3 regions of the Vibrio sp. 2132-1 genome follow, and region 3 is predicted to be linked to each of the others. Evidence: predicted binding sites of a transcription regulator. Region 3 holds the regulator's gene; each other region holds the start of a gene.
What was found. Region 3 encodes CRP, which controls carbon source genes, mostly activating them, when cyclic AMP is high. Its sites were predicted from a motif close to TGTGANNNNNNTCACA; they were not measured.
Positions count from the first base shown of each region.

Region 1 (4,874 bases), on a different contig from region 3:
TCTTTGCGCTAGCGCCACCTCTGTATCTTTGCGACGCTCCATTTCATCTCGCAGATTCTGTTGCATCTTGTGCCATTCAGTCACGTCATGACTAATAGACAGCGTTCCGATAAGCTCACCACTCGGCGAAACAAGAGAGTTTTGATTGACTTCCAATAAGCAACTTCGACCTTGTGGATCCGTTGTCCATTTACGTTCGCTTTTTCTGGTCATCTCACCCAAGGTCTTGGGTGCGCAAGCTTCTTCCCTTCGCCCTTGCCAGAATTGATCAAATGCTCGATTGGTCGTTAACAGATTGCCTTGGCGGTCTTGGGTACAAATCAGCTCTGAAAGTGAGTCTAATGCCGAACGTGCGATGATTAATTGCGCAAGTTCTTGTTGCTGCTCTTGGTGAGTGGCTTGATATGGCTGAGCATAAAGAATCCAAACTCGATGATTGCGCAATAAACTCTTTCTGCCTGACAGCTCCACTTTAATAGATTCACTATCAGATAGTCGCCAGTCAAAAGCCTGCTGACGAAAATGACGACTAGAGAAGCGAGCGAGAAACTGCTCAAGCTCATGAATATCGAATAAAGCAGGATACAAATACCTCGTTCCCAAAGAGCGAATGCCTAATAACTGCATCGCAGCCTGGTTAGATAGCAAGAGCTGAGCATGGCTAGTGTCCACCACTATGACTGGATAGGGAGAATCCGTTACTAGTTTCTTAAGTGACGTCTGAAAGTGCAAATAGATCAGTGCTAACGCACACACGCCTGCGATTAATAACAAGACGACATAGCCATAACCGCCTTGACCACCCCAAAGCCAATTGAGTAACTGATCCATCGTTTAAACCTTCAAAGAACACTGGTTAAAATATATCAGTTATTTATTGAGCGATCTGCTATTAATTCCGGTTTAGTATAGATAAAGGTATTCCCCGTAAGACTCCCTTGAGCACCATGAGCACTGAGATCTCGACCAATTTCCGTCATCGCTAGCCAACGGTTTTCACACCACAGAGGCGATAATAACGTGGGCCTCCTGGCTGCTGATGAAACGCGATGATAAATCACATCTGGTGGTGTCATACGAATCATTTCACTGGCGATCGCAACATATTCTTCTAATTCAGGGGCTTCTAGCTTTCCAGCACGCCAAGCTTTCGCCATGGTGCTACCTTCGACAATATGCAAGCCATGTAACTTGATGCCATCCGTTCCCACGGCCAACACTTTTTGCAGCGTTTCAATATTTTCGGCGCGGGTTTCTTTGGGTAAACCCACAATTAAGTGAGTACAAACCTTGATTCCGAGTGTTCGCGCACGCTTAGTGATTTCGGCATAACACTCAAAGTCATGACCACGATTGATACGTTTTAGGGTGTCATTGTTGGCGGTTTGAAGACCTAGTTCTAGCCAAATTTCATAACCTTGCTGTACATAGCCCGACAGTAAATCCAATACCGCATCAGGGACGCAATCAGGACGCGTCCCCACACAAAGACCAACTATGTCTGCAGCCTTTAGTGCTTCCTCATACATGTTTTTGAGAACTTGTACTTCGGCATAGGTACTGGTGTAGGCCTGAAAATAAGCGAGATACTTCTTCGCTCTGTGAATTTCACCTGCGCGATCTTTTAACTGTTCGTGAATGCTTTTTATCTGGACTTCTTCATCTGCAAACGAAGCCACATTGCAAAATGTACATCCTCCCCGCCCAATCGTGCCATCGCGGTTAGGGCAACTAAATCCACCGTGCAATGTTAACTTATGAACCTTTTCACCGTATCGACGCTGAAGATCTTGGCCGATTGTATTGACCAACTCATGTAACTGCATAAATTCTCACCAACAATAAATCGTAATCAATCTCACTACGATCTGTGTAAATAAATTACATCCCTGCAAGAAAAAACACACAATATTAATCAATTCAAACACCCATCATGCAGGTCAAAATCAATAAACTTGCATAATTAAAGACAAAAATCGTTCATGTTGCGTAAATGTTAAACTAAAAATGCATAATTAAACGAAAAAATTGGGTCACAACGCCGACTTTTTCATTGCATTCTGAAGTGACAAAATTGTAGGATACTTACACAACCCCGTTATTTTTGTGACTTTTATTACAAAGCACACTGCGGGATTTGTCGGTGTTATCCCACTCCTACCTATATAAATCACTAGATAGTGATAATAAATAAAGGGATACCACCAAGGATTGTTTTTCTCGCAAAACTTTTCCTGCGAGATACGGAAAGGAATCAAGACCGGTCAACCTAGATCGGTGGCGATAATAAATATAAAGGACAAGACGTAATCAATAGTCTAGGTAGTATTTGCTGCCCGGTACTTTTGCGTCGACATTGAACTGGAAGGATGTATCTATGGTAGATAGAGAGCAAAATCCACAGGGTCTGTACACTCCGGAACTGGAGCATGACGCTTGTGGTATCGGTTTTGTTGCTCACCTTAAAAACCGTAAATCTCATGAAGTAGTGACTCAAGCATTGGATATGCTGGCTCGCATGGAACACCGTGGTGGTCAAGGTTGTGACCCATGCAGCGGTGACGGTGCGGGTATCTTGCTACAAAAACCTCATGAATTCCTATTAGAAGAAGCCGTTAAGCTAGGCATTAAACTGCCTTCGTTTGAAAAGTATGGTGTTGGTGTCGTTCTTTTCCCGAAAGACGAATACAAACGCGAACAATGCCGTGACATTCTAGAACGCAACGCACAGCGTCTAGACCTTGAAGTTATCGGCTACCGCGTATTACCAACCGACAACTCCATGATTGGTGCCGACCCTCTAAGCACAGAGCCTCAATTTGAGCACGTGTTTATCTCCGGCGGCCCTGGCATCACGCCTGAAGAGCTAGAGCGCAAACTGTACGTACTTCGTAACTATACTGTACGTGTTTGCCTAGAAAGCGTTTCGAACATTGGTGACGACTTCTACATTAACTCCATGTCTTACAAGACATTGGTATACAAAGGTCAGTTAACGACCGAGCAAGTACCTCAGTACTTCCTTGATCTACAAAACCCGACCATGGTGACTGCACTGGCGCTGGTACACTCTCGTTTCTCTACCAATACCTTCCCGAAATGGCGTCTTGCACAGCCTTTCCGTTACATTGCCCACAACGGTGAAATCAATACAGTTCGCGGTAACTTGAACTGGATGAAAGCCCGTGAAGCAATCCTAGAATCAGACCTGTTTACTCAGGCTGAAATCGACATGCTTCTTCCAATCTGTCAGGAAGGCAGCTCGGATTCATCTAACTTCGATATGGCACTTGAGCTCCTAGTTCTTTCTGGTCGCAGCCTGCCACACGCATTGATGATGATGATCCCGGAAGCATGGCAAGAAAACAAAAACATGGATCCTAAACGTCGCGCGTTCTATCAGTACCACGCGAACATCATGGAACCATGGGATGGTCCTGCTTCAGTATGTTTTACTGATGGTGTTCAAGTTGGTGCGACACTAGACCGTAACGGTTTGCGCCCTTCTCGCTACACAGTGACCAAAGATAACTTCCTAGTGATGGCATCTGAATCTGGTGTTGTGGATATTGAACCAGAGAACGTAGAGTTCCGTGGTCGTCTACAACCGGGTCGTATCTTCGTTGCAGACCTAGAACAAGGTCGAATCATCTCTGATGAAGAAGTGAAAGACACCATCGCAACGGCACAGCCTTACGAGAAGTGGGTAGAAGAAAACCTACTGAGCTTGAAGAAGCTGCCAGATGCGAGCAACCAGTTCAGCCAACCTAAGCCAGAACACCTTCTACACCGCCAACAAGCGTTTGGCGTAAGCACTGAAGAAGTGAACGAAATCATCGTTCCAATGGCGAATGACGCGAAAGAACCATTATCAGCAATGGGTGCCGACTGGCCTCTTGCGGTTCTCTCTCATCAATCTCAGCACCTTTCAAACTACTTCAAGCAGCTGTTTGCACAAGTAACTAACCCACCGATCGACCCGATCCGTGAGCGCATGGTTATGTCGCTGAACACTTACTTGGGTAAAGACCAAAACCTTCTGACTGAAACACCACTTCACTGTCAGAAAGTAGAATTGGAATCGCCTGTTCTAGCCAACTCTGAGCTTGAAAAATTGCGTGCGATCGATAACGAGCACCTACAAGCGAAAACATTGGATATAGTATTCCAAGCTAGTGAAGATCAAGGCAAACTTGAGCGTGCATTAAAACGTATCTGCCAATACGCAGAAGACGCGGTTATCGATGGTTATTCAATCATCCTACTCACTGACCGCGCAGTGAATTCAAACCACGCGGCGATCCCAGCAATGCTGGCAGTTGGCGCAGTACACCACCACTTGATCCGTAAAGGTCTACGTGCGAAGTGTGACATCGTGGTTGAAACTGGTGACGCGCGTGAAACGCACCACTTTGCAACGCTACTTGGTTACGGTGCGAATGCGGTTAACCCTTACCTAGTGATTGAAACCATCATTGAACTTCAACGTACGAAGAAGTTGGATCCAGAAGCGAACCCTCGCGATCTGTTCAACAACTACCGTAAAGCGATCAATGGCGGTCTTCTGAAGATCTTCTCGAAGATGGGCATCTCTACGCTACAGTCGTACCATGGTGCGCAAATCTTCGAAGCATTGGGTATCCACAAATCCGTGGTCGACAAATACTTCACAGGGACGGTTTCTCGTATCCAAGGTCTAACCCTTGATGATATCGCCAAAGAAGTACTTATCCGTCACCGCATCGGTTACCCACAACGCGAAATCCCAATTCAAATGCTGGATGTTGGTGGTGTTTACCAATGGAAACAGCGTGGTGAGAAGCACCTATTCAACCCAGAAACCATTTCTCTACTGCAAGAGTCTACGCGCAACA
Region 1 is NZ_JAWPON010000008.1:166,249-171,122, reverse strand. Features, by position in the region: gene R8N47_RS11170 (GGDEF domain-containing protein) at 1-831, opposite strand, end outside; gene R8N47_RS11165 (TIGR01212 family radical SAM protein) at 867-1,826, opposite strand; gene gltB (glutamate synthase large subunit) at 2,378-4,874, shown strand, end outside.
Region 1: the regulator CRP is predicted to act here: its motif matches at 2,106-2,121, upstream of gltB (glutamate synthase large subunit).

Region 2 (4,874 bases), on a different contig from region 3:
ATCACCCGCCATTAGCGCGCGGTAAGGGAAAACTACGTCAACTTCGTCTGCACCGTAAGCAACCGCCGCTTTTGTTTCAGCAACTGCGATTTCAATGTCGTCGTTACCATGTGGGAAGTTCGTTACTGTTGCAATACGAACCTCTGGCGTACCTTGCTCACGAAGTGTCTTCTTAGCAATAGGAATAAAGCGAGGGTAAATACAAATTGCAGCTGTGTTGCCTACTGCTGTTTTCGCGTCATGACATAGTGAGATAACTTTTGCATCAGTGTCATCGTCATTCAACGTAGTTAGGTCCATAAGTTTAAGTGCACGTAGCGCTACTGCTTTTAAATCGCTCATTTCTATCTCCGATCAATATTCAAAAAATTCACTACTCAGCCTTACATCACGTCTTTAACTATAATCAACAAGTCGAGACAATGTGAGTAAATGGCTAAACAGTCTATTAATGAACGGACTTGGTTCCCTGAAGACTCGGCATATACAGCGAAAATTTATCATATGCCAATTGCTATCCTTGTCACCGCACAGTACCAGTTTGGCCTATGGCACAACAATCTATGATTGCGGTGTCTTTAATATCACATCACAAAGCAAAACGCCTATTAGATCTGATATTGCAGGGCAATTCATTTGCCCATCGATTATGTAATATTCATTACGTGATTAAGAATCAAGCTTAACCACTATCCTGTGATTAATACATTATAGAGTTTCACCGCAAAACTGTAGCACCAAATAGAGCGCAAACGGTTTGTATCTCAAAATTTCCTAGCCCCTATTCCATTGACTGCGTAATACCTCGACTAAGGCAAACACCCGATGAAATTTTGGAGCCCGAAAAACGAAAAATGCCCCGCAGCAATCTCTTGCTACAGGGCATTATGTAAAACGGCGTCTATATATTAAGAACCGATTCTAATTATAGTGCTGCAAGGCTTAAGCAGAAGCCTGCAATTGTCGCTGCCATAAGGTTAGACAACGTACCTGCAAGAACTGCTTTAACACCCATGCGAGCGATGTCACTACGACGGTTTGGTGCAAGGCTACCTAAACCACCAAGTAGAATCGCGATAGAAGAAAGGTTCGCGAAACCACATAGTGCGAATGAGATGATAGCTGTTGTCTTCTCAGACATTACTTCACCAGTTGCCGCGATTACTTGAGCGTTTTCACCTAGGTATGGTGTGAAGTTCAAGTAAGCAACGAATTCGTTCACTACGATTTTCTGACCGATGAATGAACCAGCTGTTACAGCTTCTGCCCATGGAACACCGATTAGGAATGCTAGTGGAGAGAACGCGTAACCTAGGATTAGCTCTAGTGTTAGTTCTGGCATGCCGAACCAACCACCGATGCCACCTAGCATACCGTTGATTAGCGCGATTAGACCAACGAATGCGATTAGCATTGCACCTACGTTAAGCGCAAGTTGTAGACCAGAAGCCGCACCGCCCGCAGCTGCGTCGATTACGTTAACTGGTTTGTCGTCACCGCCGTCCATCGCTTCTTCGATACTTTCGTGAGGCTGGTCAGTCTCAGGGTGAAGGATTTTAGCGAACAGTAGACCACCTGGTGCTGCCATGAATGATGCCGCAACTAGGTACTCTAGTGGAACACCCATAGATGCGTAACCAGCTAGTACACCACCAGCAACAGAAGCTAGACCACCACACATTACCGCGAATAGCTCTGATTGAGTCATTTTTGGAACGAATGGACGAACAACTAGAGGTGCCTCAGTTTGACCTACGAAAATGTTAGCTGCTGCTGACATTGATTCCGCACGCGAAGTGCCTAGCGCTTTTTGTAGTGCGCCACCAAGAATCTTGATAACCCATTGCATAACGCCAATGTAGTAAAGAACTGAAATCAGTGCAGAGAAGAAGATCAGTGTAGGAAGAACACGGAATGCGAAGATGAAACCGCCGCCGCCGAATACTTCGAACATCTTGTCAGAAACAAGACCACCGAACAGGAATGATGAACCATCGTTACCGTAGTTGATAACGTTAGAAACACCTGAAGAGAAACCGTTTAGTAGATCACGGCCCCAAGGTACATACAGAACAAATGCACCTAATGCGAATTGGATAGCGAATGCGCCACCCACAGTTCTAAAGTTGATAGCTTTTCGGTTGTTAGAAAATGCCACTGCAATCGCAAGAAGCACTACCATACCGATTAGGCTCATAAACAGGCTCATAGTTTATGACTTCCTTATAAGTTATTTATTGGCGTGTTACAAAATGGAGCTATAAAGCGGGGGCAATTATACTCATGCAGAATCAATTAAAGTAATGCCAGCCTCACACTTTCCTATAAGATTCATGATTGATTCAACCAGCTTTGTGAGTTAATTCACAATAAGCAGGAAAACGTTTTCGATTTCAAACCACATCTTTAGATTTTATTCACATATCGAGAAAGCAAAATTGCTATTTTTCCACAGTTGAGAGGCAATCGATTGCTTTCGGCCGTTATGCAACTCTACGAGCTCATTAAAGACGTGAATGAGTTTGGCTGGGTGATTTGACTCCCCTTGATATCCAAGTATAGGCATATCTGGTGCGTCTGTTTCGATTACTAGGTTTTCGAGTGGTAATTTTTGAATTGCGTCGCGTGTTTTCTTGGCTCTTGGGTAGGTAATCGTTCCTCCTACACCGATAAAAAAACCTAATTTGACCCACTCCATGGCTTGCTGATAACTCCCAGAAAAAGCGTGTAGCACACCACCTCTAGGGAGATTCGCCGCTTTCACCATTTGAATGAGGCGATTGTGCGCTTTTCGGCTATGTAAAATAACTGGGAGTTCGAAGCGTCTAGCCAGCTCAAATTGAACTTCAAGTATCTTTTCTTGCAACTGTGGCTCAACATCAATGGCAAAATCTAAACCACACTCTCCTATTGCCACGCACTGCTGCCCTTTTTGATTTAGATAGCCTTCTAGCTCTGTAAGGTGCTGCTCAACGTTATCTTCAAGAAAATACGGATGAAAGCCGAGCGCATAATACAAATTGGCATGTTGCTCTGCCAAAGTTTGAATACGAGCCCAGTTTTGCGGACCGACGGAAGGAATCAAAATTCTTGCGACGCCTTGCGTTTGAGCAAGCTCAAGTTGATGTGCAAAGTCATCTTGAAACACATCAAAATCAAAGTGGCAGTGCGTATCAAAGAGCTTCATCTTGACGCTTTTTATCTGTATCTGCGGGCAGAAAATCAGAGGATGGTTGGGCTTCACTCTTCTCTTCAGTTTGATGGGCTGGGTCTTTTCGATATGGGACACAACTGCGTTTCTGATCGGGAGTTAACCCCATCTCTTTACACCAGTTGTCGTAACGCTTTAGCCCACGTTTAAACCAATTCATATCTTATCCTTATATAAAAACGCCCTTGGCTAAGTTTATAGCCAAGGGCGTTTTAAAATCTAGTTTGCGTTAAGGCTTACCCTAACCGCGCAAATTAGTGCTCACGCGTCGCACGGAAATCAACGTCAGGGAAACGCTCTTTCGCCAAGTTTAAGTTAACCATTGTTGGAGCGATATACGTTAGGTTATCACCACCATCCAATGCTAAGTTCGCTTGATTCTTGCGTTGGAACTCATCCAGTTTCTTCGCATCACCACACTCAACCCAACGCGCAGTTGCAACGTTAATGCCTTCATAAATCGCTTCAACGTTATACTCAGATTTCAAACGAGCCACAACAACATCGAACTGAAGTACACCAACGGCACCAACGATCAGATCGTTGTTCTGTAGAGGACGGAATACCTGTACCGCACCTTCTTCTGATAGCTGAACCAAACCTTTGAGAAGCTGCTTCTGCTTTAATGGATCTTTCAGGCGAATACGACGGAATAGTTCCGGAGCGAAGTTCGGAATACCAGAGAACTTCAGTGATTCACCTTGAGTAAAGGTATCACCAATCTGAATAGTGCCGTGGTTGTGTAGACCAATGATGTCACCGGCGTAAGCGTGTTCCGCACGTGCACGGTCACCAGCCATAAAGGTTACTGCATCAGAGATACTCACTTGCTTGCCAAGACGAACGTGGTTCATCTTCATACCTTGCGTGTAAGTGCCCGATACAATACGCATGAATGCGATACGGTCGCGGTGTTTTGGGTCCATGTTCGCTTGGATCTTAAATACGAAACCAGAGAACTTCTCTTCAGTCGCTTCAACTTCACGTTCAACCGCTTGACGAGTTTTCGGCGCTGGAGCCCATTCAGTTAGACCGTCTAGCATATGATCCACACCAAAGTTACCTAATGCAGTACCGAAGTAAACTGGCGTAAGATCACCGGTTAAGAACATTTCCAAATCAAACTCAGGGCAAGCACCCATGACAAGCTCAAGCTCTTCTCGAACACTTTCCGCAAGGCCTGCACCAACTTTTTCATCAAGCTCTGGGTTGTCGAGACCTTTGATGATTCGAACTTCTTGAATCTCATGACCGTGACCTGATTCGTATAAAATCGTTTCATCACGGTGAATGTGGTACACACCTTTAAATTCTTTACCACAGCCGATTGGCCATGTAATTGGCGCACACATCATGCCCAACTCGTTTTCTACCTCGTCCAATACTTCCATTGGATCACGAACGTCACGGTCAAGTTTGTTCATGAAGGTTACGATTGGCGTGTCACGCAGACGCGTTACTTCCATCAGCTTACGTGTACGATCCTCGACACCTTTCGCCGCATCGATAACCATCAAACACGAGTCTACTGCCGTTAACGTACGGTATGTATCTTCCGAGAAGTCTTCGTGTCCAGGCGTATCAAGTAGGTTTACCAGACAGTCATTGTAAGGGAACTGCATTACAGAAGTGGTTACCGAGATACCACGTTCTTTTTCCATTT
Region 2 is NZ_JAWPON010000002.1:207,074-211,947, reverse strand. Features, by position in the region: gene deoC (deoxyribose-phosphate aldolase) at 1-342, opposite strand, end outside; gene R8N47_RS02660 (hypothetical protein) at 433-567, shown strand; gene R8N47_RS02655 (NupC/NupG family nucleoside CNT transporter) at 926-2,209, opposite strand; gene R8N47_RS02650 (TatD family hydrolase) at 2,414-3,187, opposite strand; gene R8N47_RS02645 (DUF5363 family protein) at 3,174-3,371, opposite strand; gene prfC (peptide chain release factor 3) at 3,466-4,874, opposite strand, start outside.
Region 2: the regulator CRP is predicted to act here: its motif matches at 2,354-2,369, upstream of R8N47_RS02655 (NupC/NupG family nucleoside CNT transporter).

Region 3 (4,874 bases):
AGCGACTATTATCTCAGCGCCTTTAGACCTAGCGGCGTGTGCAAACCGTATAGAACAAGGCTTTTCAAAAGTGTATCGCCGTTATCTGCTTTCTTCACTGAAACGTAACGCGTTACAAAAGCATCATCTACTGCATGGCGAGCTTGCGCTGTCCTACAACTCAATAAAACGTGTCACACGATTGTATGAATTCGATGATTTGATTACCGCACCATTGCATGGCTTCAAAGACGCACAAGATTATTACGACCAATGCTCTGGCTTAAGTAAACTACAGCAAATCACGCTACCCACACTGATCATCCATGCCAAAGACGATCCGTTCATGACCGACGATGTGATCCCGAAGTTTGTTCTGCCAGATAACATTGATTACCGTCTCTTTGAACACGGTGGCCATGTTGGCTTCCTGACAGGAACGGCGTTAAAACCTAAGTTTTGGTTGGAGGAAGCGCTGCCCGCGTATTACGAAAGTATCGCCGCAGATTACCTTTCTGCTGTATCCAAGCAACGAACGCAGTAAACTAGCCGCTCATCATAAAAGTTAGAGGTATTTATGATCATTCCATGGCAAGACATTGCGCCGGAAACATTGGAAAACTTAATTCGTGAATTCGTCTTACGCGAAGGAACGGATTACGGAACCGTCGAGGTTTCTTTGCAAGACAAAATTGATCAAGTCAAAGCTCAATTGGAAAAAGGTGAAGCGGTTATCGTGTTCTCTGAGCTACACGAAACCGTCGATATTCAACATAAAACAAAATTTTAGACCCTTCACATTTTACCGTATCCCACTCGATGACAAGGTATTGTTACGTGCTATAGTGGGATATCGACCGTGCAGTAGTAACTCTACTGCACATTACAGGTAAGTAATTTTCGACAAGGTTTGTCATGTCAGCTAAACACCCAATTATTGCGGTTACTGGTTCGTCCGGTGCCGGCACGACCACTACATCTGAAGCCTTCCGTAAAATGTTCAATATGATGAACGTTAAACCCGCATGGGTTGAAGGCGATAGCTTCCATCGCTTTACTCGCCCAGAGATGGACATCGAAATCCGCAAAGCCCGCGAGCAAGGTCGACACATTAGCTACTTTGGCCCACAAGCTAATGACTTCCCGGGATTAGAAGAGTTTTTCCGTAAGTTCGGGCATGACGGCACTGGCAGCGTGCGCCGTTATCTGCACACGTTTGACGAAGCGGTTCCCTACAATCAAATGCCAGGCACGTTTACACCGTGGCAAGACTTACCCGAAAACAGCGACGTGCTGTTTTATGAAGGGTTACATGGTGGCGTGGTCGATGGCGATGTTAATGTTGCTCAACATGTGGATTTCTTAATTGGCATGGTGCCGATTGTGAACTTAGAGTGGATCCAAAAATTCGTACGTGACACTCGCGATCGCGGCCATTCGCGTGAAGCGGTAATGGACTCAATCGTGCGATCCATGGACGATTACCTCAACTATATCACTCCGCAGTTTTCTCGTACTCACATCAACTTCCAGCGCGTACCGACCGTTGATACTTCCAACCCACTTAATGCAAAAGGCATCCCTAGTTTGGATGAGAGTTTTGTGGTGATTCGCCTACGCGGTATCAAGAATGTCGACTTCCCATATCTGCTGGCCATGATTGATGGCTCATTCATGTCACGCCACAACACGATTGTCGTACCCGGCGGTAAGATGAGCTTTGCAATGGAGCTCATAGTTCGGCCTATCCTACAACAGCTCATCGAAACAGGGAAAATTGGCTAAAAACCTGCCTGCGAAGATGTTTACTTTTCATACCGTGATCATGTGCACAGTTTTGCTTACAAAATCTCAATCATGGCACGATTAAAATCAAGAAATCGTTTTCGAAAAAGGATACTATTTCTTACCGAAACACAAGAGAGCTTGCAGCATATAAAAAGTGCTCTTATTCTAGTAGGCCTAATTCAGGCTTAGCTAAAATATGGATAGCGCAAGCGTACCCTGCAGAGGAAGTGAGATATTATGGTTCTAGGTAAACCTCAAACCGACCCAACATTAGAGTGGTTTCTTTCACACTGTCATATTCATAAGTACCCTTCAAAGAGCACGCTAATTCACGCGGGCGAAAAGGCAGAAACTTTGTACTACATCGTTAAAGGTTCTGTTGCGGTTCTTATCAAAGACGAAGAAGGTAAGGAGATGATCCTTTCTTACCTAAACCAAGGAGACTTTATTGGTGAACTTGGTCTATTCGAGGAAGACCAAGAGCGCACAGCTTGGGTTCGTGCTAAATCTCCTTGTGAAGTTGCTGAAATTTCTTTCAAGAAGTTCCGTCAGCTTATCCAAGTAAACCCAGACATCCTAATGCGTCTTTCTGCGCAGATGGCTCGTCGTCTTCAAGTAACTAGCCAAAAAGTGGGTGACCTGGCGTTCCTAGACGTAACTGGTCGTATCGCTCAGACGCTTCTGAACCTTGCAAAACAACCAGACGCAATGACTCACCCAGACGGCATGCAAATCAAGATCACTCGTCAAGAAATCGGTCAAATTGTTGGCTGTTCTCGTGAGACAGTAGGTCGTATCTTGAAGATGCTAGAAGAGCAGAACCTAATCTCTGCTCACGGTAAAACCATCGTGGTTTACGGTACTCGTTAATCTCGAACTAGAGTGACACGAACAAAATTATAAAAGCCACCAATGGCAACATTGGTGGCTTTTTATTTACTCATGACCAAATGAGATAGGGTGCAGCGAACACTAATGAGTAAGCTTAACAGGTTAACCCTAAAACTTAGCCATTCGTACTTTCAAAGATTTTGTCAGCTGAAGCGGCCACGAAACCTGGGTACAAATCACCATTTTCCATCGGATAGCGCTTAGCAAATTCATAAAACCCGCCAGGGATAATTTCAGTGCCTTCGCTAAAACGAACCGCTACTTTATCTGCCATGGTCGATGACTGCTCTAGCAACACCTCAGGAGTGCCCTTCACTTCACCACCATTTTCATTAATGGTAAACCCAGCGGTACGCAGATGATCGTTTACCTGCTTCACTTCTTCATATTCATTGAGCTGGTTAACGCTCACCGTGAAGTGGTTTGCTCCGTAACCATGCGCCGCAAGCCAAGATGCGTACTCACTTTCTTTAGCCAACGTTTGGTAATCAGCAAAGCTTAAATCCCACAAGCGTCCACCATGTAAGAATGCGCTATCTTTCAGCTTGTCAGCATCGATTTGTGCCACCAAATTTTTCACAATCTCTTGTAGCTCAGGCGAGCACTCTTCAACTTTTAGCTCACTAATAAATACTTTAGGTTGCTTCGGATCTGGGTGCTCATAGTGCTTAGCAACCAGCTTTTTGCTTTCGAAAATGTAATCACCACACGCCTTGTAACCAATAGCTACAAATGGCTTAGCTAGAGTTTCAATACCAAGAGGCGCGATATTGAAGGTACGTAAAGCTATATGATCATTAATCAGAGGCTCATCTTCTTGAAGCAGCTGATGCACTTTAGCAGCCGAAGGGCAAAGACGTTGAATGTAATCTTGCCATAGCGATTCAAATAACACATCGGGCGTCATAACGACTCCTTGTTACGAGATGTAGAGTTTAAAGGTAAGCGGAAGTTGGCTGCTCGTTCACAACAAAAGTTGTCCAGAATAATGAACGAGCAACCATCAACCTGTGACGGTAAATGCCAGTCAGTCAACACGCTTTTCCGAGTCTTTGCTCACTTTTCGTGTTCTGCCAACGATCACTACAACCCATACCTAAATGATGCGCCGGCAAGGTGAGCCGCAATGCATAGTTGCGACTCTATTATTAAAACTTATAGTGCTACACCTGGACTCAATGTTGCAGGCAAGACAGTTTCTTGACCTTCCATTGATGCCATTGGGTACGCACAGTAATCTGCTGCGTAGTAAGCGCTTGGGCGCAAGTTACCCGACGCCCCCGGACCACCAAATGGCGCATCACCGCTTGCCCCAGTAAGCTGGCGGTTACGGTTCACGATTCCTGCACGAATGTGGTCAACGAAGTATTCCCATTCTTGGTCGTCGGTTGAAACCAAACCAGCAGATAAGCCAAAGCGCGTATCGTTTGCTAGCGCCACGGCTTTGTCTAATCCTTCGTAGCGCACCACTTGCAGAAGTGGGCCGAAGTACTCTTCATCTGGTAACTCAGCAATGTTCGTTACATCAATGATGCCTGGAGAAACAAACGCCGCCTCTCCTGCTTTCGCTTCAATCAAGCTTTCACCGCCAAGAGACTGTAGATTAGCTTGTGCATCAAGAATAAACTTGGCTGCCGCGACCGAAATTTGCGGTCCCATAAATGGCGCAGGTTCTGCAAATGGTTGGTCTACGCGAATATTGCGTGTCGCTTCAATGAGTGTGGTGATAAGCGCATCGCCTTTTTCACCCAATGGCACATACAAACGACGAGCACACGTACAACGCTGCCCAGCACTGATAAACGCTGACTGGATGATGGTGTAAACCGTGGCATCCAAATCACCATATTTATCAGAGATCACCATCGGGTTATTACCACCCATTTCTAGTGCGAGCATCTTGCCCGGTTGACCCGCAAATTGACGGTGTAATACATGCCCCGTATTCGCGCTACCCGTAAACAGTACGCCATCAATGCCTTTAGCGTCAGCGAGGGCGATACCAGTTTCTTTCGCGCCTTGGACAAGGTTAATCACGCCTTTCGGCAGACCGGCTTCTTCCCATAGCTTCATTGCCAATTCACCCGTCCATGGCGTTTGCTCAGACGGTTTGAAGACTACCGTGTTACCAGCCAATAGCGCAGGCACAATGTGACCATTTGGTAGGTGGCCTGGGAAGTTGTAAGGACCAAACACCGCCATCACGCCCAATGGGC
Region 3 is NZ_JAWPON010000027.1:15,141-20,014, forward strand. Features, by position in the region: gene R8N47_RS21890 (hydrolase) at 1-523, shown strand, start outside; gene R8N47_RS21895 (YheU family protein) at 557-769, shown strand; gene R8N47_RS21900 (phosphoribulokinase) at 895-1,764, shown strand; gene crp (cAMP-activated global transcriptional regulator CRP) at 2,005-2,637, shown strand; gene R8N47_RS21910 (DUF1338 domain-containing protein) at 2,774-3,565, opposite strand; gene astD (succinylglutamate-semialdehyde dehydrogenase) at 3,814-4,874, opposite strand, start outside.